One region of the Enterobacter sp. ECC_219_Taxon_10 genome, then DNA from elsewhere that is predicted to be linked to it. Evidence: predicted binding sites of a transcription regulator. Region 1 holds the regulator's gene; each other region holds the start of a gene.

The links. Region 1 encodes PurR, which represses purine synthesis genes. Its sites were predicted from a motif close to CANGCAAACGTTTGCNTG; they were not measured.
Region 2: purT (formate-dependent phosphoribosylglycinamide formyltransferase) is a predicted target of PurR. The motif match lies at 2,483-2,500, and genes of this name have one in related genera.
Region 3: cvpA (colicin V production protein) is a predicted target of PurR. The motif match lies at 2,639-2,656, and genes of this name have one in related genera.
Region 4: pyrC (dihydroorotase) is a predicted target of PurR. The motif match lies at 2,701-2,718, and genes of this name have one in related genera.

The regions. Positions count from the first base shown of each region.
Region 1 covers NZ_CM178005.1:2,111,494-2,118,881, reverse strand. The annotation lists gene rnt (ribonuclease T) at 15-665, shown strand; gene grxD (monothiol glutaredoxin 4) at 710-1,057, opposite strand; gene AC4ICF_RS10145 (C40 family peptidase) at 1,396-2,169, shown strand; gene sodB (superoxide dismutase [Fe]) at 2,292-2,873, shown strand; gene AC4ICF_RS10135 (MFS transporter) at 2,911-4,077, opposite strand; gene cydH (cytochrome bd-I oxidase subunit CydH) at 4,241-4,330, opposite strand; gene purR (HTH-type transcriptional repressor PurR) at 4,628-5,653, shown strand; gene punR (DNA-binding transcriptional activator PunR) at 5,671-6,582, opposite strand; gene punC (purine nucleoside transporter PunC) at 6,697-7,388, shown strand, end outside.
Region 2 covers NZ_CM178005.1:2,911,646-2,919,033, reverse strand. The annotation lists gene edd (phosphogluconate dehydratase) at 1-547, shown strand, start outside; gene kdgA (bifunctional 4-hydroxy-2-oxoglutarate aldolase/2-dehydro-3-deoxy-phosphogluconate aldolase) at 587-1,228, shown strand; gene purT (formate-dependent phosphoribosylglycinamide formyltransferase) at 1,271-2,449, opposite strand; gene AC4ICF_RS13895 (tellurite resistance TerB family protein) at 2,620-3,270, shown strand; gene ptrB (oligopeptidase B) at 3,356-5,416, shown strand; gene exoX (exodeoxyribonuclease X) at 5,413-6,075, opposite strand; gene AC4ICF_RS13880 (nitrilase-related carbon-nitrogen hydrolase) at 6,100-6,750, opposite strand; gene AC4ICF_RS13875 (DNA polymerase III subunit theta) at 6,861-7,091, opposite strand; gene yobA (CopC domain-containing protein YobA) at 7,228-7,388, shown strand, end outside.
Region 3 covers NZ_CM178005.1:3,438,761-3,446,148, forward strand. The annotation lists gene AC4ICF_RS16320 (UbiX family flavin prenyltransferase) at 1-455, opposite strand, end outside; gene purF (amidophosphoribosyltransferase) at 544-2,061, opposite strand; gene cvpA (colicin V production protein) at 2,095-2,583, opposite strand; gene dedD (cell division protein DedD) at 2,836-3,534, opposite strand; gene folC (bifunctional tetrahydrofolate synthase/dihydrofolate synthase) at 3,524-4,792, opposite strand; gene accD (acetyl-CoA carboxylase, carboxyltransferase subunit beta) at 4,863-5,768, opposite strand; gene AC4ICF_RS16350 (DedA family protein) at 5,923-6,582, opposite strand; gene truA (tRNA pseudouridine(38-40) synthase TruA) at 6,611-7,388, opposite strand, start outside.
Region 4 covers NZ_CM178005.1:1,882,241-1,889,628, forward strand. The annotation lists gene solA (N-methyl-L-tryptophan oxidase) at 1-626, opposite strand, end outside; gene bssS (biofilm formation regulator BssS) at 743-997, opposite strand; gene dinI (DNA damage-inducible protein I) at 1,271-1,516, opposite strand; gene pyrC (dihydroorotase) at 1,591-2,637, opposite strand; gene AC4ICF_RS08965 (lipoprotein) at 2,764-3,324, opposite strand; gene mdtH (multidrug efflux MFS transporter MdtH) at 3,449-4,657, opposite strand; gene rimJ (ribosomal protein S5-alanine N-acetyltransferase) at 4,894-5,478, shown strand; gene AC4ICF_RS08980 (YceH family protein) at 5,488-6,135, shown strand; gene AC4ICF_RS08985 (Gfo/Idh/MocA family protein) at 6,138-7,061, shown strand; gene murJ (murein biosynthesis integral membrane protein MurJ) at 7,191-7,388, shown strand, end outside.

The sequences.
Region 1 (7,388 bases):
GGTAAGAGACCCTGATGTCCGATAACGCTCAATTTAGCGGTCTGTGCGACCGTTTTCGTGGTTTTTATCCCGTTGTCATTGATGTAGAAACAGCCGGATTTAACGCTAAAACCGATGCGCTGCTTGAAATTGCCGCCATCACGCTGAAGATGGATGAACAGGGCTGGCTTACACCGGACACCACGCTGCATTTCCACGTTGAACCTTTCGAAGGGGCAAACTTACAGCCGGAGGCGCTGGCGTTTAACGGTATCGATCCGCATAACCCGCTGCGCGGTGCAGTCAGCGAATATGATGCGCTGCACGCCATTTTTAAAATGGTGCGTAAAGGCATGAAAGAGAGCAACTGCAGCCGCGCCATCATGGTGGCCCATAACGCCACCTTCGATCACAGCTTTACCATGGCTGCAGCCGAGCGCGCGTCGCTCAAGCGCAACCCTTTCCACCCGTTCGTGACCTTCGACACCGCCGCGCTGAGCGGCCTGGCGCTGGGACAAACTGTGTTATCAAAGGCCTGCATTACGGCGGGTATACCGTTTGACGGCACCCAGGCACACTCCGCCTTATACGACACGGAGCGCACCGCAGAGCTGTTCTGTGAGATCGTCAACCGCTGGAAGCGTCTGGGCGGTTGGCCGCTGCCGATGGGCGACAGTGAAGAATAAAAAAAAGCGACCTTATCAGGTCGCTTTTTTATTAACGCAGAAAATTACTCAGCGTCTGGCTCTTCGGTTTTGTACTTCGCCGCCGTCTCTTTGATCAGCTGCTGCAGTTCGCCGCGCTGGTACATCTCAATCAGGATATCGCAGCCGCCAACCAGTTCGCCGTCAACCCACAGCTGCGGGAAAGTCGGCCAGTTAGCGTATTTTGGCAGCTCTGCGCGGATGTCCGGGTTCTGCAGGATATCAACGTAAGCAAAACGCTCACCACAGGCTGACAGCGCCTGAACCGCTTGCGCGGAAAAGCCGCAGCTTGGCAGCTTCGGAGAACCTTTCATATACAGCAGAATCGGGTTTTCAGCGATCTGGCGCTGGATTTTTTCAATAGTGGTGCTCATGTCTTGCTTCCTTTAACTTCTGTTACGGCAATAGTCTGACATTGTAGCGGGTCAGGCTGGCATCGGAAAATAACATTTTCGTCACGTTTATATATTTTACCGCGACTCTACAAAAGTTGCATTGCAAATGGTGTTTACCCCTGCGACCGTCAGGGTTTTGCTCAGGGAGTGAACAATTGTGCGGCAGAACGATGATTTTTTTTGCACTTGCTAACGAAACAGGTTTTTAGATTGAAAAATGCTATTAACTTCTCGGGTTTTTATGGATTAGAATCGACGGGCTTTGTAAATCACACGCGGGTATTATTGATGACCTGCATATATCAGGGGACTGCCCAGTGGCGCGGATAACTAAAATCTCGATCACGCTCTGTGCTTTACTGTTTACTTCACTCACTTTCACGCCAGCGGCAAACGCCTCTCAGCAGGCGCGGCAATCTGCTGTACAAAAAAGCCATCTGGTAAAAGCCACAGAACGTAAGAAAAAAACCACCACGAAGAACGTCAAGAAAAAAACCACCGCTCAGACTAAACAGACCGCTTCCAGCAAGACGAAAACAAAATCTTCCCGCACTACCCGCACCGCCAAAAATAAAGCTTCGCTGACCGCCGCTAACCTCGTTACAGAAAAATGCATTACCCGTAAAGGGCATAAAGCAAAATGCACGAAGGTGACGAAACTGGCGGATGTGCATAAAGTGCGTGTGCAAAAAGCGCAAAAAACCGCGATGAATAAGCTGATGGGACAGATTGGCAAACCTTATCGCTGGGGCGGCAGCTCGCCGCGCACCGGTTTCGACTGCAGCGGCCTCGTCTATTACGCCTATAAAGATCTGGTTAAATTCCGCATTCCGCGTACCGCCAACGAGATGTATCACCTGCGCGATGCGTCACCAGTTAACCGCGGGGAGCTGGAAAACGGCGATTTGGTCTTCTTCCGTACCCAGGGTCGCGGCACGGCTGACCACGTCGGCGTCTACGTCGGCAACGGGAAATTCATCCAGTCACCGCGCAGCGGCCAGGATATTCAGATCACCTCGCTCAGTGAAGACTACTGGATGCGCCACTACGTCGGCGCGCGTCGCGTGATGACGCCAAAAACCATTCGCTAATCCCTGCCCTGCCACATCCGTGGCAGGGTAAGTTCCTCTTTTGCATACCCTTTCAATTTGCTATCCTTTCCCTGTTGTCTGTGTGGTTATTGGCAACGCAAAATACAATAAGGAGAGAAGCAATGTCGTTCGAATTACCTGCACTACCGTATGCAAAAGACGCCCTGGCACCGCATATTTCAGCGGAAACCCTGGAGTATCATTACGGCAAACATCACCAGACGTACGTCACCAACCTGAACAACCTGATCAAGGGCACCGATTTCGAAGGCAAAACGCTGGAAGAGATCGTTCGCAGCTCAGAGGGTGGCGTTTTTAACAACGCGGCTCAGGTGTGGAACCACACCTTCTACTGGCACTGCCTGGCACCCAATGCCGGTGGCGAACCTGCCGGTGAGCTGGCGGCCGCCATTAACGCCGCTTTTGGCAGCTTCGCCGAGTTTAAGACGAAGTTTACCGATGCAGCCATCAAGAACTTCGGTTCTGGCTGGACGTGGCTGGTAAAAGAGGCGGATGGCAAACTGGCTATCGTGTCCACGTCTAACGCGGGCACTCCGCTGACCACCAGCGCTACGCCGCTGATGACCGTGGACGTGTGGGAACACGCTTACTACATTGATTACCGCAACGCGCGCCCGAACTACCTGGAACACTTCTGGGCGCTGGTTAACTGGGAATTTGTCGCGAAGAATTTCGCCGCGTAAAAGACACGCAGAAGGGTTCGCCCTTCTGCGTTTTTGCTTATTCCGCCGTGCAAACGGCTTCAGGCTGTTTACGGCCGGACATCATTACCAGCAGCAGGCCGAGCGCGGCAATAATGGCCCCCATCACCGGCACAAAACTGTACCCCAGACCACCTGAAATCACGGCGCCTCCGGCGGCTGCGCCCAGCGCATTGCCGAGATTGAACGCCCCGATATTCACGGAAGACGAGAGGCCCGGCGCCTCATGGGCGACACGCATCACGCGCATCTGCAGCGGCGGCACCACGGCAAAGGTTGCGGCCCCCCAGACGACCATCGCAATCGCCGCTCCGAACTCATTACGCGCCAGCCACGGGATAGCAACCATAATGACAATCAGCAGGGTTAAGAAGCCTTTCAGCGTCCCGCTCACGGAACGGTCAGCAAATTTCCCGCCGAGATAGTTGCCGATCGAGAAGCCGACGCCAATCAGCACCAGCATCGCGGTAACGAAAAGAGGCGTTGCGTGGGTGATATCGTGCAGCACCGGTGAAATATAGGTGTAGAGGGTAAACATCGCCCCTGCCCCCAGCACCGTGGTGAGCAGCGCGGAGAGCACCTGCGGGCGCATCAGCACCGCCAGCTCTTTACGCACTTCCGGACGTTCTCCTGCACTGCCTTTCGGCAGAGAGAAGAACAACGCCACCATCGCGACCACGCCCAGCCCGGCCGTCGCCAGGAAGGACATACGCCAGCCGATCGCTTCCCCCAGCCAGGTTGCCGCCGGCACCCCGCCAATGTTGGCAATCGTCAGCCCCATAAACATGGTCGCTACAGCGCTTGCCTGCTTGTGTTTTGGCACTACGCTTGCGGCCACGACCGAGCCCAGCCCAAAGAACGCGCCGTGGTTCAGGCTGGTCAGAATGCGCGACAGCATCAGGGTAGTGTAGTCCGGCGAAATGGCCGAAAGCACGTTGCCCAGAGTGAAAATCGCCATCAGGAAAATCAGCGCATTGCGGCGCGCCCGGTGAGAAAGCAGAAGCGTCATCAGCGGCGCCCCCACCATCACGCCGATGGCGTAGGCGCTGATTAACATGCCTGCCGCAGGGATCGAGACGTCTACGCCCCGGGCAATAACAGGCAGTAACCCCATCGGGGAGAATTCAGTGGTGCCAATCCCAAAAGCGCCAATCGCCAGGGCCAGCAGGGGAAAATTGATTTTCATGCGTCAACTCCGGATGCCGTGTCATGTGGTGACACAGAACAAAGAAGCGGAAAGCATGACATCAATCACAAAAAATGAGAAGTTAACAAAATGGCAAAAGATTTTTGCCAGAGAAGTAACAATCGCGGCGATGGGGAGGGAGAAGGCTCTCCCTCCGCGTAAATCAGTGCAGCGCAGCCGTCAGACCAGCCGCGACAATCAGAGCCAGCACAACAACGGTGGTGAACAGCGAAAACTTCAGATCGGAACTCATCAATTTTTCTCCTTTTAATCCCCCCACGAAAAGTGAGCTTGCTCATTTTTGCACAGATTCCGTCAAAAATCTTCCTGGATTTATACTGATAACCACTTTACCTCTTCCCCTTTTCATCAAGATAGGCCAAAATTCCACGCTAAATTTATTAGCGTACCGGCCATTGACCCCCTCCTGACGTCCCGTGTCGTTTTCCTGGCGTGCCGCAATCCAAAATTGCGTGATAAGGGTGAGAGAAGGCAAACGTTTACCTTCAAGTTTTTCAGGAGTTTAGGATATGGTCTGGAGTGACATTTAATGGCAACAATTAAAGACGTAGCAAAACGCGCAAACGTTTCCACTACAACCGTATCACATGTAATTAACAAAACCCGCTTCGTGGCGGAAGAGACGCGCAACGCGGTCTGGGCAGCGATCAAAGAGCTGCACTATTCGCCAAGCGCGGTTGCGCGCAGCCTCAAGGTCAATCACACCAAGTCCATTGGATTACTGGCGACCAGCAGTGAAGCGGCCTATTTTGCCGAGATCATTGAAGCGGTGGAGAAAAACTGCTTCCAGAAAGGCTATACCCTGATTCTCGGCAACGCATGGAACAGCATTGAAAAACAGCGTGCCTACCTGTCGATGATGGCGCAAAAGCGCGTGGATGGCCTGCTGGTAATGTGTTCCGAGTACCCGGAATCCGTGCTGTCGATGCTGGAAGAGTATCGCCATATTCCGATGGTGGTGATGGACTGGGGCGAAGCGCGCGCGGATTTCACCGATTCGGTTATCGATAACGCCTTTGAGGGCGGCTATATGGCCGGCCGTTATCTGATTGAGCGCGGCCATCGCGAGATTGGCGTGATCCCGGGTCCGCTGGAGCGCAACACCGGCGCGGGCCGTCTGGCCGGCTTTATGAAAGCGATGGAAGAAGCGCTGATTACCGTGCCGGAAAACTGGATCGTGCAGGGCGACTTTGAGCCGGAATCAGGCTACCGCGCGATGCAACAGATCGTCTCCCAGCCGCACCGCCCGACCGCCGTCTTCTGCGGGGGTGACATCATGGCGATGGGCGCCCTCTGTGCGGCCGATGAGCTGGGTCTGCGCGTCCCGCAGGACATCTCCGTGATCGGGTATGACAACGTGCGCAACGCGCGCTTCTTCACGCCAGCGTTGACCACCATTCACCAGCCGAAAGATTCGCTGGGTGAAACCGCCTTCAATATGCTGCTGGACAGGATCGTCAACAAACGTGAAGAGTCGCAGTCCATTGAAGTTCACCCTCGCCTTATCGAACGCCGTTCCGTCGCGGATGGCCCGTTCCGCGACTACCGTCGTTAATCTCATTGCGGAGCCAGTCAGGCTGGCTCCCTCAGCCATTCCCGGTTAAGCGTTTCGCTGTCCCCCAGATAATCCAGAAGCCAGGCCATCGCCGGGGAAACATCATTTTGTTGCCAGGTGAGGCAGCAGGCCGCATCCGGGAATGGATTCTCCAGGGCCAGCTCAACCCACTCACCGGTGTCGATTCGTGGTCGCGCAAAATGAACGGGTACCATCGCGACGCAGAGCCCGGCGCTAAGGCACGTCGCCGACGATTCCCAGTCAGGGGCCACCACCCGCCGCTGGTTGTCCAAAAGCCATGTGATACGCTTGGGCAGCGAGCGGGAGGTATCCTCCAGCACCAGCGACGGCCAGCCGCGCAGCGTATCATCGCTCAGCGGCCCTTCCATCTTCGCCAGCGGATGATCGCTTGCCACCACGCATTTCCAGCTCAGCATCCCCATATCGCGAAAGGCGTAACGCCCCCCGACCGGGATCGCCTGAGTGGCCCCAATGGCCATCTCTGCCCTGCCGTCCGCCAGCGCATCCCAGACGCCGTTGAACACCTCCTGCGAAACCCGCAGTTCGACGTCAGAAAAATGACGGTAGAAATCGACAATCATCTGCCGGGTGCGCTCGGGCTTAACGATGTTATCCACCGCAATGGAAAGGTGTCCCCGCCAGCCGTTCGCGATCTGCTGGCACTGTTCGCGGGTGATCTGCATTTTTTTGATAACAGAACGCCCTTCCTTCAAAAACCACGCCCCTGCAGGCGTTAATTCCACATCACGATGTCGCCGTTCAAACAGCGGTACCGCCAGCCAATCCTCAAGCTGACGTACGGTATAGCTGATAGCCGAAGGGACGCGGTGTAGCTCCTGCGCCGCCCCGCTAAAGCTGCCGTTACGCGCGACAGCATCGACCACTTCAAGAGAATAATCTGACCACATTTTCTGCCTGCAAAAAATTTGAATGCACCCGCCAAATATTAGCGTTTCACAAGCGGCTTTGCATTCCCTACACTCAGCGCCAACGTATACCTGCCTCCTCAGGAGAATAAAACAGTGCAACCCAGGAAAGGTTTTTTAGTCTGGCTCGGCGGCTTAAGCGTGCTGGGCTTTTTGGCCACCGATATGTACCTGCCGGCTTTCGCCGCCATGCAGGAAGATTTGCAAACCCCTGCTGCCGCCATCAGCGCCAGCCTGAGCCTGTTCCTTGCCGGTTTTGCCTTCGCGCAGCTGCTCTGGGGACCGCTTTCGGATCGCTTTGGCCGTAAACCGGTACTGCTGCTGGGTCTGGCCATTTTTGCCGTGGGCTGCCTGGGAATGCTATGGGTGCGCGATGCCACCTGGCTGCTGGTACTGCGGTTTGTTCAGGCGGTCGGCGTCTGTGCCGCTGCCGTGACCTGGCAGGCGCTGGTCACCGACTACTATCCGGCAAACCGCACCAACCGTATTTTCGCCACCATTATGCCGCTGGTAGGGCTTTCTCCTGCCCTCGCCCCTCTGTTGGGCAGCTGGATCCTCGCGCACTTTGACTGGCAGGCCATCTTTGCCACGCTGTTTGCCATCACGCTGGTGCTGATGCTGCCGGCATTCGCCCTCAAGCCCGCGCATAAAAAAGAGGTGCACGCAGACGCGAAGCCGATCACCTTCACCTCCCTGCTCAGCACCAAAGCGTATCGCGGCAACGTTCTGATCTATGCCGCCTGCTCGGCAAGCTTCTTCGCGTGGCTCACCGGTTCGCCGTTCATTCT
Region 2 (7,388 bases), 800 kb from region 1:
ACTGAGCGGTAACCTCGGTCGTGCGGTGATGAAAACGTCTGCCGTGCCGGAAGAGAACCAGGTTATCGAGGCCCCGGCGGTGGTGTTTGAAAGCCAGCACGACGTGTTGCCTGCCTTTGACGCCGGTCTGCTTGATAAAGACTGCGTGGTGGTGGTGCGTCACCAGGGGCCTAAAGCGAACGGCATGCCAGAATTACATAAACTTATGCCACCACTTGGTGTATTATTGGACCGCCGTTTCAAAATTGCGTTAGTGACCGATGGCCGCCTCTCAGGCGCATCCGGCAAAGTGCCTTCCGCCATCCACGTCACGCCTGAAGCCTACGACGGCGGCTTGCTGGCGAAAGTGCGCGACGGCGACATGATCCGCGTGAACGGCCAGACAGGCGAGTTAACCCTGCTGGTGGATGACGCCGAGCTGGCGGCACGTCAGCCCCATATTCCTGACCTGAGCGCATCGCGCGTGGGGACCGGACGCGAAATGTTCAGCGCGCTGCGTGAGAAACTCTCCGGTGCAGAGCAGGGCGCAACCTGTATTACGTTTTAAGACGACTTGATTTTAACGATCTGGCGAGAGAGAACTCTGATGAAAAACTGGAAAACAAGTGCAGAAGCAATCCTGACCACTGGCCCTGTCGTGCCGGTTATCGTGGTAAACAAGCTGGAGCACGCTGTACCGATGGCGAAAGCGCTGGTTGCGGGCGGCGTTCGCGTTCTGGAAGTGACCCTGCGTACCGCCTGCGCGATGGATGCCATTCGCGCCATTGCTAAAGAAGTGCCGGATGCCATCATCGGTGCGGGTACCGTTCTCAACGCGCAGCAGTTGGCGGAAGTAACCGAAGCTGGCGCACAGTTTGCCATCAGCCCGGGCCTGACCGAGCCGCTGCTGAAGGCCGCGACAGAAGGCACGATTCCTTTGATCCCGGGCATCAGCACCGTTTCAGAACTGATGCTGGGCATGGACTACGGTCTGAAAGAGTTCAAATTCTTCCCGGCAGAAGCTAATGGCGGTACTAAAGCGCTGCAGGCGATTGCGGGTCCCTTCTCTCAGGTACGTTTCTGCCCGACTGGGGGTATCTCTCCGGCGAACTACCGCGACTACCTGGCGCTGAAAAGCGTGCTGTGCATCGGTGGCTCATGGCTGGTACCGGCGGATGCGCTGGAAGCGGGCGACTGGGATCGCATCACGAAACTGGCTCGCGAAGCGGTTGAAGGCGCGAAGCAGTAACTTATTCGCAGCATGAAAAACGGGCCTTTCGGCCCGTTTTTTCTATCCTGCTATCTTAACGTTCGCTGCCGCCGCTTTTGCTCTTGCTACGGCCTCGTCAACGCTATCCCCGATGGCTAACGCCACGCCCAGACGACGCGTGCCGTCGATCTCCGGCTTGCCGAACAGACGGACCTGCAGGCCTGCGCCAACCGCACCTTCGACGTTGTCAAACGTCACATTCTGGCTGGTCAACTGTGGCAGGATCACCGCCGAGGCCGCCGGGCCGTACTGACGGATGCCGCCAACCGGCAGGTCGAGGAAGGCGCGCACGTGCAGGGCGAACTCTGAGAGATCCTGCGAAATGAGTGTGACCATCCCGGTGTCATGCGGGCGAGGGGAGACTTCGCTGAAAATCACCTCGTCACCGCAAACGAACAGTTCCACGCCGAACAGGCCGTAGCCGCCCAGGGCCAGAACGGTTTTACGGGCAATCTCCCGGGCACGCTCCAGCGCCAGGGGGCTCATCTGCTGCGGCTGCCAGGATTCGCGGTAATCGCCATCTTCCTGACGGTGACCTATCGGGTCGCAGAAATGGACGCCGTCCTCGGCGCTGACGGTGAGCAGAGTGATTTCGAAATCAAACTTCACCACGCCTTCGACAATGACGCGACCGGCACCGGCACGGCCACCCTGTTGCGCATAATCCCACGCGCTATCCAGCGCGCTGCTGTCGCGAATAAAGCTCTGACCTTTACCGGAAGAGCTCATCACCGGCTTAATGATGCACGGGTAGCCAATCTCCTCGACGGCCTGCAGGAATGCGGTTTTGTCGCCCGCAAAACGGTAGCGTGAGGTCGGCAGCCCCAGCTCCTCCGCCGCCAGGCGGCGAATGCCTTCACGGTTCATGGTCAGTTTTGCCGCTCTGGCGCAGGGCACCACGCGCTGGCCTTCCTGCTCAAGCGCGATCAGCGTATCGGTTGCGATAGCTTCAATTTCCGGCACGACGTAATCCGGTTTCTCCTGCATGATGAGCGTACGCAGGGCATCGCCGTCCAGCATGTTAATCACATAAGAACGATGGGCGACGTGCATGGCGGGCGCGTCAGCGTAGCGGTCTACGGCAATCACTTCCACCCCTAAGCGCTGACACTCAATGGCGACTTCTTTACCCAGTTCACCCGATCCCAACAGCATCACGCGCGTCGCCGCAGGCCGCAGCGCGGTTCCTAAACGAGTCATAATATTCCCCCTGAAAAAGATGCGCGCAGTATAAACGAAAACGTTTGCGTCTGTCTTGCGCAGGGCAAAAAGGCAGATGAGAAATTTGCGCTTCTTTAGCCTTAGCGGACATTTCCTGACGCCTGCTCGCATACGCTGTGGAAAATGTTAACCGTTAAGCGAGGGAATCCATGTCAGGCTGGTTAAATCAACTGCAATCCATGTTAGGACAGAAAACGTCAGGTTCCGGCGAGCAGGGGCTGAGCAAGCTGCTGGTACCGGGGGCACTCGGCGGGCTGGCAGGGCTGCTGGTTGCCAATAAATCCTCACGCAAGCTGCTGGCGAAGTACGGTACCGGCGCGCTGCTGGCCGGTGGTGGTGCCATCGCTGGCACCGTGCTGTGGAACAAATACAAGGATAAAGTGCGGGCGGCGCACCGCGATGAACCTCACTATGGCGAGCATACTTCTCCGCTGGATTTGCGCACGGAGCGGCTTATTCTCGCGCTGGTGTTTGCCGCCAAAAGCGACGGGCACATTGATGATAAAGAGAGAGCGGCTATCGAACAGCAGTTGCGCGAAGCCGGGGTTGAAGAGCAGGGCAGAACGCTGGTGGCTCAGGCCATTGAGCAGCCGCTCGATCCGCAGCGTCTGGCGCTGAACGTGAAAAATGAGGAAGAAGCGCTGGAACTTTATTTCCTCAGCTGTGCCGCCATCGATATCGATCACTTTATGGAACGCAGCTATCTCAACGCCCTCGGCGATGCGCTGAAAATCCCTCAGGACGTACGCGAAGGGATAGAAAAAGATATCCGGGAGCAAAAACAGACGCTACAGGGCTAACTCTCGCCCCGGTGGTCATGTTTCGCTTGCATCATGCGCGGGTTTTGCCAACCTTATAGGGTGTAAAACTCAAAAGAATGATGACATGCCACCGAAAGCCCGACGTACTCCTTATGCGATCGTCACGCATGGCGATACGCGTATAGATAATTACTACTGGCTCCGGGATGATTCGCGTTCCCGGCCAGAGGTGCTCGACTACCTGCACGAAGAAAACGACTATGGTCGCAAGGTCATGTCCAGCCAGCAGGCGCTTCAGGACCAGCTGCTGAACGAAATGGTGCAGCGCATTCCCCAGCGCGATATCTCCGCGCCGTGGACCAAAAACGGCTATCGCTATCGCCATATTTACGAGCCCGGCAATGAGTATCCCATCTATCAGCGACAGTCGGTATTAAGCGCCGAGTGGGATGAATGGGACATTCTGCTGGATGCGAACCAGCGAGCCGCCCACAGCGAGTTTTATACCCTGGGCGGCATGTCCATCTCCCCGGACAACACCATAATGGCGCTGGCGGAGGATTATCTCTCCCGTCGCCAGTACGGCCTGCGTTTTCGCAATCTGGAAACCGGCAACTGGTATCCGGAAATGCTGGAAAATGTCTCCCCGGATTTTGTCTGGGCGAACGATTCCGAGACGGTCTACTACGTCAAAAAGCATGCTTCCACGCTGCTGCCTTATCAGGTGTGGCGCCATACCGTAGGCACGGACTCAGCCGACGACGAGCTGGTCTATGAAGAGAAAGACGAAACGTTTTATGTCAGCCTGCATAAAACCTCCTCGCGCCACTATGTGATTATCTTCCTGGCCAGCGCCACCACCTCGGAAGTGCTGCTCCTGGATGCCGAACTGCCTGATGCCCAGCCGCTCTGCTTCCTGCCGCGCCGCAAGGATCACGAGTACAGCCTGGATCACTTCCAGCACAGCTTTTATCTGCGTTCGAATCGCGAGGGCAAAAACTTTGGTCTGTACAAAACCAAGGTGCGCGACGAGCGCAAGTGGGAGGTGCTTATCCCCGCGCGGGATCAGGTGATGCTGGAAGGGTTCACGCTGTTTACCGACTGGCTGGTGGTGGAAGAGCGTCAGCGGGGGCTGACCAGCATCCGGCAGATCAACCGTAAAACGCGTGAGGTGATTGGGATTGCGTTCGACGATCCGGCCTACGTCACGTGGATCGGCTTCAACCCTGAACCCGAATCGTCGCGGCTGCGCTACGGCTACTCATCCATGACCACGCCGGATACGCTCTTCGAGCTGGATATGGATACCGGACAGCGCCAGGTGCTTAAGCAAACCGAAGTGAAGGGCTTTGATTCCGACAATTATCGCAGCGAACACCTGTGGGTCACCGCGCGCGACGGCGTTGAGGTCCCGGTTTCGCTCGTTTATCACAAGGCGCATTTTCAGAAAGGTAAAAATCCGATCCTGGTCTACGGCTACGGCTCCTATGGCTCCAGCATGGATGCCGACTTCAGCAGCAGCAGATTAAGCCTGCTCGATCGCGGCTTTGTTTTCGCTATTGCCCACATTCGCGGCGGCGGCGAGCTGGGGCAGCACTGGTATGAAGACGGGAAATTCCTGAAAAAGAAAAACACCTTCAACGACTATCTCGACGTCTGCGATGCGTTAATTGAACAAGGTTATGGCGATCCGCAGCTCTGCTTCGGCATGGGCGGCAGCGCGGGCGGAATGTTGATGGGTGCCGTCATCAATCAGCACCCCGATCGCTTTAAGGGCATTGTTGCGCAGGTTCCGTTTGTTGATGTGGTGACAACCATGCTCGATGAGTCCATTCCGCTGACGACCGGGGAGTTTGAAGAGTGGGGTAACCCGCAGGATGAAGCCTATTATCGCTATATGAAAGAGTACAGCCCGTACGATAACGTGGAAGCGAAAGCGTACCCGCACATGCTGGTGACGACCGGTTTGCACGATTCACAGGTGCAATACTGGGAACCGGCAAAATGGGTGGCAAAGCTGAGGGAACTGAAAACCGATGACAACCTGCTGCTGCTCTGTACCGATATGGACTCCGGGCACGGGGGGAAATCGGGGCGATTCAAATCTTACGAAGGGGTGGCCCTGGAGTATGCCTTTTTGATTGGCCTGGCGCAGGATACGCTGCCAGGCCGCGCGCAGCGTTAAGCTTCGCCCAGATAATGTTTCAGGGTTAAGCGCAGTTCCGGGCTCATTTTGTCGAGGTTGTTGTACAGCCAGCGCAGATAGCCCGGATCTTTATCCGCAATATCCGATACCGCTCTCCCACGGTATTTGCCGAAGGTAAACGTCGTCAGCAGCGCAGGGCGGCCGGTGATCGTTGCCATATCATCCGGCGTCCAGCCGGAGGTATTCATAATGTCGATGAGCAGCGCGGCGGTGATATAGCAGTCATACAGGGCGCGGTGATGGTGCAGCCCTTCAGGGGTTCTGACGCTGAGCTTGCGGGATTTATACAGCGCCATATTGCTGTATTTGATCCCCGGCCAGAGGCGACGCGCCAGCTTCATGGTGCAAATCCACTCCCCGGGCATTTCGGGGAGTACCCGGCGGTCAAAGCTGGCGTTGTGGGCAACGTACCACGGGCTGCCGTAGTAGTGCGGGATAACGTCCTCTATCCAGGGTTTATCCGCCACCATTGATTCTGTAATGCGATGGATAGCCATGGCCTGTGGGCTAATAGGGCGATCGGGACGCACCAGATGGCTCATCGGGTTGACTATTTTTCCATCAACCACGTCGACCGAGGCCACTTCCACAATTCCGCCCTGAAGATCGCAAGTTTCGGTATCAATGACGCGCAGCATGAAAATCTCCTGAGCTTAAAACGCTTAGCCTAAAGGAATGATATCGCCTTGCCAACCCTGTCCGTTGCGCGTGCCGGTCAACAGAAGCTCACCTTTATCCGCCCGAACGATCAGCTGGCCTTTTTCATCCCATAACGCGCTGCCCGCGCTGGCATTCGCCATTAATACCGCGATGGCATACCTGTGCGCAAAGCGCTGCAGGGTGTTGATAGACTGTCGCCAGCGGTAATCCCTCACCGACTGGCAGCTGGTGAAGAGCGTTGCCTGCGGATCAAGATTCGGGGAATCGCCTTGCTCGTCCATGATAGTGAGCTGTTTATCCCCCGGCACCAGGCTGGCGCCGCTCCCCTGAGGGTAACGCAGAATGCAATCGCGAGAGGGGGCAAACAGCGCGAGGCCTTTCTGGCGCCGACCGTTTCGTTCAACGGGAAGCCCTGCAATGAGGGTAATGCGGTAAAAATGGGCGGCGTTTAGCAATGGCAGTAGCTGAGCGTCTCCGGGCGGGGGCGGTAGTGCCGTGGTGCCCGGGCCCGTTAACGAGAGTTCCGGGAAGACCAGCAAATCGCACCGATGTTGTGCTGCTTCGGCAATGAAGTGGAGATGGTGCGCAACGTGGTCATCTACGCTATGGTGCTGCCCGCCATACTGTGCTGCCGCTATATTCCAATGTGACATCGTGACTTCCTTATACACTGAGTCGCAGGGATTAAAGAATAATCCTAATTTAACCAGGGTTTTCTTATCCTGCCAGATTCCGCGTAAGGAAGTGTAACGAGTCGTTAAGCTTATTTAACTTTCGGCTCGTACGGTAAGCGGGAGAGGTTGACCGAGGCGAGACGGTGGGCGATTAACCTTTCGCGAAACCAGTCACGCAGGTGGGCGGGTTGTTCCCGTTCGACCACTTCAGCCACGATGGGCATGTTGTAACGCTCTTTAAAGGCGACGCCAGCGGCAGCGAGATCGACATTCACTTTATCCATCTCGTCCTGAGGAAGGGCGGCCAGATTGATCTTCATTACCTTCTCCTTATTTTGCGGCGGCAACGTTACCGCGATTGCGCGACGATGACAAGCAGAGCGGGATGATCCTCGACTCGTTTATTATACAGCGTTATTCTTTAGCATACAGGCATAACAAAAAGGAATGATTGTGATGGGTTTCTCCTCTTCCCGCGCAGTATGTACGCTGGTTTTTCTGGCCTCGACGATACTTTCGCCCTCTGTACTGGCGCATGCGCATATTACGCAGCAGAGCCCGGCAGCAGACAGCCTGGTGGCGGCACCGCAGGTGCTTACGCTGAATTTCTCCGAAGG
Region 3 (7,388 bases), 1.3 Mb from region 1:
AACGCCGGTACCGGCGGCATGATTACCGCGCCCAGCTCGGCGGCCTGGGTCATTAAGCGCAGATGGCCCAGATGCAGCGGCGTTTCCCGCACGCAGAGCACCAACGGGCGACGCTCCTTCAGCACCACGTCCGCCGCGCGCGTCACCAGGGTGTCGGTATAGCTGTTCACAATCCCGGAGAGCGTTTTAATTGAGCAGGGCAGGATAACCATGCCGGCGGTTTTAAACGAGCCTGAGGAGATGCTGGCGGCGATATCGCGGGCATCGTGAACCACGTCTGCCAGTGCCTGGACATCGCGCAGGGAAAGATCCGTTTCAAGGGAGAGGGTTTGTCGCGCCGCCTGGCTCATCACCAGATGCGTTTCCACTTCTGCCACGTTACGCAAAACCTGTAGCAGGCGTACGCCGTAAATCGCGCCGCTGGCACCGCTGATGCCAATAATGAGTCGTTTCATGATTTCGCCCTTGCTGATTTCTGGGCTGACTGTGCAGGATTTTGCGGGGAGTTGCAAGTGAGGGCACGCGCCCTCACCTGCGAAGAGATCAACCTTCGTTGTGCATCTCTAAGCTTTCGAGATCGTTTTGCAGCTGAACGGCTTTCGCATCGTCATTGCGCAGCGAATCAAGATAGTCAAGGTATTGCTGGTCAACGTCTTTCGTCACGTAGACGCCGTTAAACACGGAGCATTCGAACTGCTGAATTTCCGGGTTCTCGGCGCGCACCGCGTCGATGAGATCGTTCAGATCCTGGAAAATCAGGCCGTCGGCACCGATGATCTGGCGAATTTCGTCCACTTCGCGACCGTGAGCAATCAGCTCGTTGGCAGTTGGCATATCGATGCCATACACGTTCGGGAAGCGAATTTCCGGCGCGGCAGATGCCAGGTAGACTTTCTTCGCACCCGCTTCGCGCGCCATCTCGATAATCTGCTCAGAGGTGGTGCCGCGAACGATGGAGTCATCCACCAGCAGAACGTTCTTGTCGCGGAATTCCGCGCGGTTGGCGTTCAGCTTACGGCGCACGGACTTACGGCGCAGATGCTGGCCCGGCATGATAAAGGTGCGGCCAACGTAGCGGTTCTTCACGAAGCCCTGACGGTATGGCTTTTCCAGAATGCGGGCAATTTCCAGGGCGATATCGCAGGAGGTTTCCGGGATAGGAATAACCACGTCGATGTCGAGATCGTCCCACTCGCGGGCAATCTTCTCGCCGAGTTTCGTGCCCATGTTAACGCGCGCGCTGTATACGGAGATTTTGTCGATGAACGAATCCGGACGGGCGAAATAGACGTATTCAAACAGGCACGGGTTGCTGACCGGGTTGTCAGCACACTGGCGGGTAAACAGCTGGCCCTTCTCGGTGATATACACCGCTTCGCCCGGCGCAACGTCACGCAGGAACTCAAAGCCCAGGGTATCCAGCGCCACGCTCTCAGAGGCAACCATATATTCGGTACGGCCATCGCCAAGGTCGCGCTTGCCCAGCACCAGCGGACGAATGCCGTTTGGATCGCGGAAGGCAACCATACCGTGACCGATGATCATCGCCACGCAGGCGTACGCACCGCGGATCTGGCGGTTGGTCGCAGCAATGGCAGCGAAGATATTGTCTGCTTCCAGCGGGTAATGACGGAAGTTATCCAGCTCGCTGGCGAACACATTGAGCAGGATTTCTGAATCAGAGGTGGTGTTAATGTGGCGACGTTTCTCTTCGAACAGCTTCTTACGCAGCTCATGGGCGTTGGTCAGGTTGCCGTTATGGGCAAGCGTGATGCCATACGGTGAGTTGACGTAGAAAGGCTGTGCCTCAGAGGCGCTGGAACTGCCAGCAGTAGGATAACGAACGTGACCGATCCCCATATTACCTTGCAGACGCTGCATATGGCGGGCTTCAAACACATCGTTTACCAGGCCATTCGCCTTACGTAAACGGAAGCAGTTGTTTGCATCAATGGTGATGATACCCGCAGCATCCTGCCCACGGTGCTGAAGCACCGTTAACGCGTCATAAATCGACTGGTTTACCGGCATGAAACCGGCGATACCGACAATACCGCACATTCGTCTTTTCCTCGTTAAGCCACATCTCAGGGTTTATGCCCTGGGCAAAAAACTCGACGAGCTTTGCAGATAGTCAAAGAACCATCTGATGATGAAGCTGAATTCTGGAATGAGCTGCGATTTCTGCCAGTCTTCACTTTTGGAGAACCCGGTGAAGGTATCCAGGAAGAACAGGATCGCGGCCACAATCAGCACGCCTCGCAACGCCCCGAAACAGATGCCGAGTACCCTGTCCGTTCCTGACAGACCGGTTTTCTCGACCAGCTGACCTATCACATAATTCACGATAGCGCCGACAATCAGCGTCGCGATAAACAGCACCGCGATGGCGATTCCATTTCGGACCAGTTCATCTTCAAAGCCCGTGAACCAGACAGACAGGTAAGTGTAGTAATGACTGGCAACAAAGAAAGCACAACCCCAGGTTACCAGCGATAACGCTTCACGAACAAAGCCACGGATCAGGCTAACCAGACAGGAAAAACCAATCACCGCAATGATGGCGTAATCAATCCAGACCATATGTGTCCCACGATTAAACGCCCTGTCATCCAGTTCGGGGCGAATTCTAACAGAAAAAGAAAACGTTTGCGTAGGGATTTCCTTCCCGCGCGTAAATAAAAAAGGCGCTGAAAAAATGTTCAACGCCCCTCACCCTAACCCTCTCCCCAAAGGGGAGAGGGGACGGTACGATGCAGTATGATACAAACGCGCTCGATGCGACTTTCACCCTCTCCCCTTTGGGGAGAGGGCCGAGGTGAGGGGTAGATCTTATCAGTTCGCGCTGTAGCTCATCACCACACCGCTCAGCCCGGAGATCTGCTTCAGCTCGCCGAGCGACCCCTTCAGCTTGTCTTTCGACGCTTCCGGCCCCACGAGAATACGGGTAATTTTACCCTGCACCGGCGTGGAAGGTGAAGTGTAAACGCGATATCCCGCGCTGCGCAGTTTACCGACAACCTCGTTGACTTTATCGGCGTTTTTCAGCGCCCCCAGCTGCACAACGTAGGCTTTGCCGGTCGGGGCCGCGTCTTGCTTCGCCGGAGGTGGAGTTTCAGACGCTGCAGCCAGCTGCTCTGCCGCTTTATCCCGCTGTGGCTGTTGCTGTGGCTTCGGCTGCGGTTTCTCTACCGGCTTCGGTTTTTCAACAGGCTTAGGCTTCTCTACCGGTACCGGATCGATCTCGATGTTGTTATTCGCCGCCAGACGCGACGGATCGAGTGACGGTGCAGCGGCATCGCCCGCGCGGACTTCTTCCGCCGCCCCTTCAGGCGGCTGAGCAGGCAGCGCCTGCGTCGCCGCAGGCAGCATATCCGGTTCATCACGATCGCCCGGCTTCGGCACCAGCGGAATGGCTGCAAACTCGTCCTGATAATGTTTTTTCTGCCCGTCGAGCAGCCCGGGAAGAATAATTACCCCGAGCGCGACCAGCACAATGGTTCCTGTTAAACGGTTCTGAAACTTACTCGCCACCGGTTCTCCCCGCGTCCATCACTTCCATGACATGTGCCACTGTGTGGAAAGAGCCACACACCAGCACGGTATCTTCTGGTTTAGCCTCCGCCATCGCGGCATGCCAGGCCTGCGCCACGCTACTGTAGATTGCGCCTTTGCCGAGATGTTCCATCAGCTGCTCAGCGGTCGCGCCGCGCGGCCCCTCCAGAGGAGCACAATACCAGCTATCGACCACACTCTCCATGCAGGCCAGCGTCCCGCCGATATCTTTATCATGAAGCATACCGATAACCGCCAGCACGCGCCCGGTTTTTGGTAACGATTTGAGACGTCCTGCGAGATACGCCGCCGCATGCGGGTTGTGCGCCACGTCCAGGATCAGACGCGGTGACTCGCTGACGATCTGGAAACGCCCCGGCAGAATTGCGCTCTGAATACCGTCGCGGATAGCCTGCTCGCTGACCGCTAATCCGCTGGCGCGCAGTGCCGCCAGCGCGGTGGCCGCGTTCGGCTGTGGTACCTGCGGCAGCGGCAGGTTGTCCAGCGCACCCTGTGCATCGCTGAAGCGCCAGCCGTTGTCCTGTACCTCATACTGCCAGTCAACGCCGCGGCGCAGGAGCCGTGCGCCCTTCTCGTTTGCTACATCAGCGATGGTGTGCGGCATGTCCGGCTCGCCGACCACGGCGGGCTTATTTGCGCGGAATATACCGGCCTTTTCGCGGCCAATGCTTTCACGGTCCGGGCCCAGCCAGTCAGTGTGATCCAGCGCGATGCTGGTGACCACCGCCACGTCCGCATCCACCATATTGGTTGCATCCAGACGCCCGCCCAGGCCAACTTCCAGAATTACCACGTCCAGCTGCGCCTGTTTAAACAGCCACAGCGCCGACAGGGTACCGTATTCGAAATAAGTTAATGAGGTTTCCCCGCGCGCCGCTTCGATAGCCGCGAACGACGCCGTATGGGCAGATTCCGCCAGCTCGCTGTTTTGCACGCGAACGCGCTCGGTGTAACGCACCAGATGCGGGGAGCTGTAGACGCCAACTTTGTAACCCGCCGCCATCAGAACAGATTCCAGCGTGCGGCAGGTGGTGCCTTTACCGTTAGTGCCGGCTACGGTAAACACGAAAGGCGCCGGTTTCAGCACGTCGAGACGCGCGGCAACCTGACTTACGCGATCAAGCCCCATATCGATGGTTTTACTGTGCAGGTTTTCCAGATAAGAAAGCCACGCGGCCAGGGGCGACGTGGCTTGGGGAATGCTTTTATTTTCCATAATGCCCGGTTGTCATTAACAGGTTATAAAGCAAAAGGGCAGCGCCATCTGGCCCTGCCCTTTTCAGTTATCAGGCCTCGGGTTCCTGATCCGGTACCACCACGCCTTCGCGCGGCTCATCCGGGTTCGGCGCTGGCAGATTCATCAGCTTCGCCAGAATGCTGGCCAGTTTCAGGCGCATTTCAGGGCGGCGGACGATCATGTCGATAGCGCCTTTCTCAATGAGGAACTCACTGCGCTGGAAGCCAGGCGGCAGCTTTTCACGAACGGTCTGCTCGATGACGCGAGGACCGGCAAAGCCGATCAGTGCTTTTGGCTCAGCGATGTTCAGGTCGCCCAGCATCGCGAAGCTTGCAGAGACGCCACCCATGGTTGGGTCAGTCAGCACGGAGATGTACGGCAGACCGCGCTCCTGCATTTTCGCCAGCGCTGCAGAGGTTTTCGCCATCTGCATCAAGGACATCAGCGCTTCCTGCATACGTGCACCGCCAGAGGCAGAGAAGCAGATCAGCGGACAGTTGTCTTCCAGCGCCTGCTCAACGGCACGCACAAAGCGCGCGCCCACCACGGAGCCCATAGAGCCGCCCATAAAGGAGAACTCAAACGCAGCGGCAACAACCGGCATCTCATGCAGAGTGCCTTTCATGACGATCAGCGCGTCTTTCTCGCCGGTCTCTTTCTGTGCAGAGGCCAGACGATCTTTGTATTTTTTGGAATCGCGGAACTTGAGCACATCTTTTGGCTCCAGTTCACTGCCCAGTTCTACCAGAGAACCTTCGTCCAGCAGGCTATGCAGGCGGTTGCGCGCCGACATACGCATATGGTGGTCGCACTTCGGACACACCTCAAGATTGCGCTCCAGTTCTGCACGATACAGAACCTGGCCGCAGCTATCACACTTCGTCCATACCCCTTCAGGAATGCTCGCTTTGCGCGTCGGGGTAATGTTGCTTTTAATTCGTTCAATCCAGCTCATTGATAACCTTTCTGCCTGAACCTGGTCGTATGCCAGTTTTGCTATAAGAGGCGAATAATGCCATTTTTGCCTCCAACAGACCATGAATGTTGCACATTAAAACATAACAGCCCGAAACTTTGGATAAAAAAGTGGTCGAACCGCCAGTGTGCATTTACTTCGCTTGTTTTGCCGCCGCACGTTTGTGACGAATGATTTCGATAACGCCCGGCAGAACGGAAAGCACAATAATCGCTACAATCAGTAACTTAAGGTTTTCCTGAACTACCGGCAAATCGCCAAACAGGTACCCTGCATAGGTAAACAGTAGCACCCACAGCAGCGCGCCTGCGACGTTATACATTGCAAAATGACGATAGGACATATGCCCCATTCCCGCCACAAACGGTGCAAATGTGCGCACAATAGGCACAAAACGCGCAAGGATAATGGTTTTTCCACCATGACGTTCATAGAAGGCATGGGTCTTGTCTAAATAGCTGCGGCGGAAAATTTTCGAATCAGGATTGCTGAACAAGCGCTCACCGAACACCCTGCCAATCGTATAGTTGACAGCATCCCCGACAATCGCGGCGATCACCATCAATACCACCATCAGATGCACGTTCAAATCATTGGTGGGCAACGCCGATAACGCGCCGGCTACAAACAGCAGCGAGTCGCCAGGCAGGAACGGCGTAACGACCAGCCCGGTTTCACAGAACAGAATGAGGAACAGAATGGCGTAAACCCAGACGCCGTACTGCGCCACCAGCTCCGCCAGGTGAACATCAATATGCAGAATGAAATCAATCAGAAAACGTATTACGTCCATATTGTCTAAGCCTTAATTGCACCTTTGTTTAGTCCGCTAAAAACAGCGGGCCCATTGGCGGTTTTGGCAGGTCAAACCGATCCGGATAGTCTACCGAGACCAGATACAGTCCTTCCGCTTTCGCCGTGGCTGCCGCAAGCGTTCTGTCCTTCGCTGCCAGCAGGTCTGCAATCCAGCTCTCCGGCTGGTGTCCGGCACCCACTTCCATCAGGCTGCCTACAATATTCCGCACCATATGATGTACAAAGGCATTGGCTTTGATATCCACCACCACATACGCGCCAAAACGACTGACGTTAATGTGCATGACGTTACGCCACGGCGTGCGGGACTGACACTGCACCGCACGAAACGACGTAAAGTCATTTTCACCAATCAGACACTGCGCCGCGCGATGCATGCGTTCTGCATCGAGCGGTTCATAAAAATGCGTCACGCCCTGGCTTAACACCGCCGGGCGCAGACGCTGGTTGTAGATGACATAGCGATAGCGACGCGCCGTCGCGCTGAAGCGCGCATGAAAATCATCCGGCACAGCTTTCACCCAACGCACCGCGATGTCACCAGGCAAATTCGCATTTACACCCAGCGTCCAGGCGGCATCCTTACGCACGGCGGTGGTTTCAAAGTGAACCACCTGCCCCGTACCGTGAACACCCGCGTCCGTACGTCCCGCGCACAGGACGTTTATCGGCTCGTTTGCCACCTGTGAGAGCGCTTTCTCCAGCTTTTCCTGGACGCTGCGCACCTCATTCTGACGCTGCCAGCCATAGTATTTACTGCCGTCGTACTCAATACCGAGGGCA
Region 4 (7,388 bases), 230 kb from region 1:
TCCGGGAGCAGGCGGGTAACCCAGGTTCCTGCGCTGATAAGCAGGCGGGAAGCCGAATACTCTCCGTCTACGGTTTTCACCGTAACGCCGTTTGCATCATGCGTGATGGCCTCAACGGGGCAGTTGAACAGCTGCGCGCAGCCCGCTTTGGCGGCAAGATCGATCCAGGTTTTGATCGCCGTTTCACAGTGCAGGACGCCGGAGTTGGCTTCAAAGAGGCCGATATAATCCTCCGGGACGGTAATCTCAGGCCAGCGCGAGGTAATGGCTGCCGCGTCCAGCTTCTCAACGTCAAGATTAAACGCCTTCGCGCTGCGTTCGACGTTGGCGAGAAATTCCGAACGAGCCGGACCAAGGTTGATGACCCCCGTCCGCTCGAAAACACGCTCTTCGGTCTGTTTTGCCAGCTCGTCCCACAGCGTCTGCGCGCGAAGCACCAGCGGAACGTAACGCTCGCCCTCGCCATAGGCGTGGCGAATGAGGCGTGTGTCGCCATGATGGCTGCCTTCGCTGTGCGGCGGCAGGTGGGCGTCAATCATCAGGACGTTTAGCCCTGCCTGCGTTGCGTAATAACCGGCGGCCGAACCAACGGAGCCGCTACCAATAATGATTAAGTCGTATCTCATATGCATCTCGTAAACTTACGGTTTGTTAGCAGAGTAATTAACAACGCGGGCGCAAACAAGCGGGAAATAAATAAGGCACCGCGAGGGTGCCTGTTGAGTGAAAAGTGGGCATACGGTTAGTGCCGTTTATACTCATTTTCCTGATAGTCGCCAGATTCTATTTTTGCAATGCCTGCCTCTAAAATAGAAATAAACTGACGGGCGACGTCTGTTGTTAGCCACAGCGTCTGTCCAACTTCCGCTTCGTCACGGTTGAGTTGATTTGGGGTCTGGTAGTGCAAACGCAGCATCAGCGCATCGTAGCTATCTACGGTACTGATATCCCAGCCTACAAGTGGATGGGTCTGGATGACTTCGTTATTCTTTTCCATTATAACCCCCTAAATGCGTGTTAGAAGACAACGGCTCTGAGGTTCAATGCATGTTTTTCTGAAAGCTCCTTCAGTATACCAAGTAATAAGGGTTCCAACGGGAAAAATAAACAGGTAGCAACACATTTTTCTGCTTTTTAGGATTGTTCGAACAATAAAACACCATCTCGTTCACGATTTTCTAAGAAGATGCTGAATTAATTTGAACGTCAGGAATGACAGGCAAAAAAAAGCCGGGGCGACCCGGCAAAAAAACACAATGAGGGAGCAGTGTTAATCGGTAATGAACCAGTCGTCTGCGCTTTCCCACGTTTCCTGCAGGATTTCGCTTATGCGATCTTTATCTTCTTTTGCGGCACCCATGACGGAGAGGTTGTTCGCTGCGGCGTAACGAACCGTTACGGCGCCCGCGTTATCGGGAAAAGTGTTGTTAATACGACGGGATAATTCGCCTGCCAGTGCATCAAGCGCGCCGGCAGGCAGAACGGTAGTTTTGGCTATGGTGACTTCAATACGCATAAATGCCCCCTGTGTAATATACTGTTTATTTATACAGGCATATTATCGGTTTGACAACAAGGGGCGTTGATTTTTTAGCGTTTTACCGTCCAGTTTACGGTTTCACCTGCCAGGAAGGGGATCAGCGCGTCATCCGTCAGCGCAATGGACTCCTCAACCTGGCTCGCTTTACGCTCGAGCTCAATGAAGGTCTCATTGACCGGCAGTCCGTAGAAGCGCGGGCCGTTGAGGGAGCAGAACGCTTCGAAATGCTCCAGCGCGTTCATCTCTTCAAATACGGTTGCGTAGCTGGCAAGTGCCGTTGGAGCGTTGAAACAGCCCGCGCAGCCGCAGCTTGCCTCTTTGCGATGGCGGGCGTGAGGCGCGGAGTCTGTGCCAAGGAACGCACGCGTGAATCCGCTGGCGACCAGCTCGCGCAGCGCCTGCTGGTGAACGTTGCGCTTGAGGATCGGCAGGCAGTACAGGTGAGGGCGCACCCCTCCCACCAGCATATGGTTACGGTTAAACATCAGATGCTGTGGGGTGATGGTCGCGGCGATCAGCTCGTTGCCGTCGCGAACATACTCTGCCGCGTCTTTGGTGGTGATATGCTCAAAGACGACCTTAAGCGCCGGCAGACGCTGGCGCAGGGGCTCCATCACGGTCTCGATGAAACGGGCTTCACGGTCAAAGATGTCAATCTCCGCATGCGTTACTTCGCCGTGTACCAGCAGCGGCATGCCCAGCTTCTGCATACGCTCCAGCACCGGCATGATGGCATCAATGCTGGTGACGCCGTGGCTGGAGTTGGTGGTGGCGTTCGCCGGGTAGAGTTTCGCCGCCGTAAATACGCCTTCGTTAAATCCGCGTTCCACCTCGTTCGGGTCCAGCGAATCGGTCAGGTAGCAGGTCATCAACGGGGTGAAATCATGTCCTGCCGGAACGGCATCCAGGATGCGCTGGCGGTAGGCTATCGCGGCATCGACGGTGGTGACTGGCGGAACCAGGTTTGGCATGACAATCGCGCGGCCATAAATTTCACTGGTATAGGGCACGACGGTTTTCAGCATATCGCCATCACGCAGATGGATATGCCAGTCGTCAGGGCGGCGGATTTTAAGAACCTGGGGTTGTGCAGTCATGGAAGCTCCGGCTTGTCAGGAATCAGTCATAAGGATGGCTGTTTTTGCCGGACACAAATCATAAGCGGAAACGTTTTCGTTTGCACACTTTTCCGTAAAAAAAAGGGCGCCGCAGCGCCCTTCAGGTTAATCGGTGAAAGGAATGATGATCTCTCCCGGCTTCACCTCTATCCCTTTTGCGTATTTCTTCGCGAGGGCTTCACCCTTGCTTTTGTCTTCGCTTAAGACGTACGCCGGCTGCTGATTAAAGTAGTTACGCAGCGACTGGTTCAGATAGGGCATCAGGGTTTGCAGAACCGGTGCCATCTTGTCCGGCGAAACCTGCGCATCGACCACTTCCATCTCCTGCAGGAAAATCGCCCCTTTCTCTTTATTGAAAACGGGGAGCGCCTTCAGCTTGAGCTTGATGTTGGCTTTCTGATTGCCAAATAGAGACGTCATATCAAGCGCGGCATCGCCTGCCAGCGTGACTTTATTCGGCTCTTCACGACCAATCTGGCTGGTGAGATTGGTAAGAACGATGTGGGCATCGGCCAGCCCCGGTACGCCAATGTCTTTAGAGAAATTGTTATGTTTTTCCAGCGCCTGATTAATTTCCTGCTCACTGACGGTATATTGCGTAAGCTGGTTACAGCCCACCAGCAGACCGCTGACGATAAGTGCGGCGGCAATGACAATTTTCTTCATAGTGTTCCTCAACGAAAAATCGGCGCTTCTGTCCTGTTTCGTCAGTATGTCAGTGTGAAATGGCAGAAACCAGCAGAAAATACTGAGAAGTGTGGCGGGAGCATTCTCCCGCCGGAGGGAAGGGCTACGCGCCGGGTTCGAGCATGCCGCTCGCGCTGCGCTTCTGGCTGAACTGCCACCACAGGGCGAGAAGCGTCATGACGCCCACCACGCCGAGCATCATCCAGGGGAGCTCCGGCTGGTTCAGCGCTTTGCCGGCATCGAACAGCCAGCCGCCGCCGGCGTAACCCAGCGCACCGCCAAATGCCAGTCCCAGGCGGCTGAAGCCCATATAGCTGCCGCGCGCACGCGCATCCGCAAGCGAGGCGCTCAGCGTTTCCCGGGCGGGCTCGGCGATGATAGAGCCGATGTAGAAGGTGCAGATCAGCATAAAAAGCTGCTGGAGCGTGTTTACCAGACCGATAGGCATCATGCTCAGCGTCATCAGAAACAGACCGGCCATCAGGCGATGCTCCAGGCGAAAACGCCGTTCACTCCAGCGGGCGATGGGGTAAAGCAGAGTCAGCGACAGGCAGGCTTCGATGGCGTACATCCATTTCACGGCGGCAGGTGTGCCCGCAATATCGTTCACCATGATTGGCAGCATCAGCATCACCTGTACGGCCAGCATGTAATAGCCGGTCAGGGTCAACACGTAGGTGACAAAACGCCTGTCGCGAAGCACCCTTCCGAGCCCCTCGCGCACCGGCGCTTTTACCGTAGACAGCTTCCAGGCCGGGAGATAGAGACCGTTAAACAGCGCGCACAGAATAAACAGCACCGCCCCGGCCGCGCAGACCAGACGGAAATCGTACTGCAGCAGCCAGCTGCCCAGCAGGGCGCCAACAACCGCCCCGGCACTGTCCTGCATCATCAGAATGGAGAAGAAGCGGCCGCGGTGCTGCGGACGAATAAGCTTTACCACCAGCGCGGTACGCGGCGGGTCAAACAGGGTGCCCCCGATACCGGAGAGGAAGCAGGAGAACCACAGCAGCCAGGGCTCGTGGGCAACCGCCATCGTGGCAAAGCCTGCCGCGCGGAGCAGCATACCGGTAACGATCATCGGTTTAGCGCCAAAGCGGTCAGCGATCGCGCCGCCAAAGACGCCAAGACCCTGCTGGACAAACTGGCGTAGCCCCAGCGCAATGCCGACCATCAGCGCCGCCCAGCCCATTTGATCGACAAAGCGGATCGAGATGAGGGGGAACACGACAAAAAAGCCGAGCACGACCAGCATGTTATCGACGAGCAGGAAATATTTACCCAGGCTCCTGGCCTGTGATACGCGGGACATTTTCCCTCCAGGGAAAATAAGAAGGTGAGCACGCTAACATTCTGCGGTGTCGCCGCGCTTTTTCCCACCCCTGCGCGCGACAATATTTTTTTATCAAAACGGTGCTTTGATAGAGAGTTCTCATCGAAAAATGTGAAAAGAGGTCAAAATGGTATGTCACTGTTTTCACAGACGGCACAGGCGCAGGTATAGTAAAGCTAATGGGTAAGCTGAAGCGACGGGAAGGAGTGGTATTGATGTTTGGCTATCGCAGTAATGTGCCAAAAGTGCGTCTGACAACGGACAGGCTGGTCGTTCGTCTTGTGCATGAGCGTGATGCCTGGCGTCTGGCGGATTATTACGCCGAGAATCGCCAGTTTTTAAAACCCTGGGAACCCGTTCGGGATGAGAGCCATTGTTACCCCTCCGGCTGGCAGGCGCGCCTCAGCATGATCGCTGAATTTCATAAGCAGGGCAGCGCGTTTTATTTCGCGCTGCTCGATCCGGAAGAGAAAGAGATTATCGGGATCGCCAATTTTTCAAACGTGGTGCGGGGGTCGTTCCACGCCTGCTACCTTGGCTACTCTATCGGCCAGAAATGGCAGGGACAGGGGTTGATGTACGAGGCGTTAACGGTGGCCATTCGCTATATGCAGCGCACGCAGCATATCCATCGCATTATGGCGAACTACATGCCGCATAATCAGCGCAGCGGCAATTTGCTGGCGCGTTTAGGGTTCGAGAAAGAGGGTTATGCCAAAGATTATCTGCTGATAGACGGAGAGTGGCGCGACCACGTTCTGACGGCGTTAACCACCCGAGACTGGACCGCAGGTCGTTAAGGAGAAAAGATGAAGTATCAGCTAAACGGTACGGAAGCGCGCGTGATTGGGTGCTTACTCGAAAAACAGGTCACCACGCCGGAGCAGTATCCGCTCTCAGTTAACGCCGTGACCATGGCCTGCAACCAGAAAACCAACCGCGAGCCGGTGATGAACCTCAGCGAGCATGACGTTCAGGACGTGCTGGACGCGCTGGTAAAGCGCCACTATTTGCGCACCGTCAGCGGCTTTGGCAACCGCGTGACCAAATACGAGCAGCGCTTTTGTAACTCTGAATTTGGCGACCTGAAGCTGAGCAGTGCGGAAGTGGCGATTATCACCACGCTGCTGCTGCGCGGGGCGCAGACGCCGGGGGAACTGCGAACGCGCGCTTCCCGCATGCATGAGTTCAGCGACATGCAGGAGGTCGAGCAGACGCTGGAAGGGCTGGCCGCGCGTGAGGATGGCCCCTTTGTGGTGCGTCTGGCGCGCGAGCCGGGCAAACGTGAAAGCCGTTATATGCACCTTTTCAGCGGTGACGTTGACGCCGCAAGCGTGGCGACGGAATCCGGCCCTGCAATCAGCGACGACCTTTCAGCACGCGTAGAGGCGCTGGAAGAAGAGGTAGCCGGGCTGAAGCAGCGGCTGGACGCGTTGCTCGCACATCTGGGAGACTGACGGTGAAAAAATTACGTATTGGCGTGGTGGGGCTGGGCGGTATTGCGCAAAAAGCCTGGCTGCCTGTTTTAGGTGCGGCGACAGACTGGACCCTGCAAGGGGCCTGGTCACCCACGCGCGAGAAGGCAGAGCGTATCTGCGAAACCTGGCGCATCCCGTATGCCGCCTCCCTGCAGGATCTGGCCCACGAGTGCGATGCGGTATTCGTGCATACCTCAACGGCAACCCACTATCAGGTGGTGAGTGAGCTGCTCAATGCGGGTGTTCACGTCTGCGTGGATAAACCGCTGGCGGAAAATGTTCAGGACGCGGAGCGGCTGATTGAGCTGGCGGCACGTAAAAACCTGACGCTGATGGTCGGTTTCAACCGCCGCTTCGCGCCGCTTTATCAGCAGCTGAAGGCGCAGTCGGGCACGCTCGCCTCGCTGCGGATGGATAAGCACCGTACCGACAGCGTGGGTCCGAACGATCTGCGCTTTACCCTTCTTGATGACTACCTCCACGTGGTGGATACCGCGCTGTGGCTGACCAACGGCGAAGCGCTGCTGAAAAGCGGCACTCTGGTCACTAACGAACAGGGGCAGATGGTATATGCGGAACACCATTTTGCCGTTGAACATCTTCAGGTCACCACCAGCATGCACCGCCGCGCAGGCAGCCAGCGGGAATCCGTTCAGGCGGTGACCGACGGCGCGCTGTACGACGTTACCGACATGCGGGAGTGGCGGGAAGAGAAGGGCAGCGGCGTGGTGACGCTCCCGGCGCCAGGCTGGCAAAGCACCCTCGAGCAGCGCGGTTTCGCGGGATGTGCCCGCCACTTTATCACCTGCGTGCAAAATCAGACGGTTCCTGAAACGTCCGGCGAGCAGGCCATTCTGGCGCAGCGCATTGTGGAAAGACTCTGGCGCGATGCCATGAGCGAATAACTCGCTGTAACATCTGCGGATAGTAATTCGTTGAAATCCGGTTAGACTAAGCGCCGCCTGTTGGCTTTGCCGGGTGGCGCTTACGCTTACCCGTCCTGGAAATCCGTATGGTTCTGGAAATTCACGTTAATGAACTTATTAAAATCGCTGGCGGCCGTCAGCTCGATGACCATGTTCTCTCGCGTACTCGGTTTTGCGCGCGATGCCATTGTGGCAAGGGTCTTTGGTGCAGGGATGGCAACGGACGCCTTTTTCGTTGCGTTCAAGCTGCCGAACCTGCTGCGTCGCATTTTTGCTGAAGGGGCGTTCTCCCAGGCGTTCGTTCCC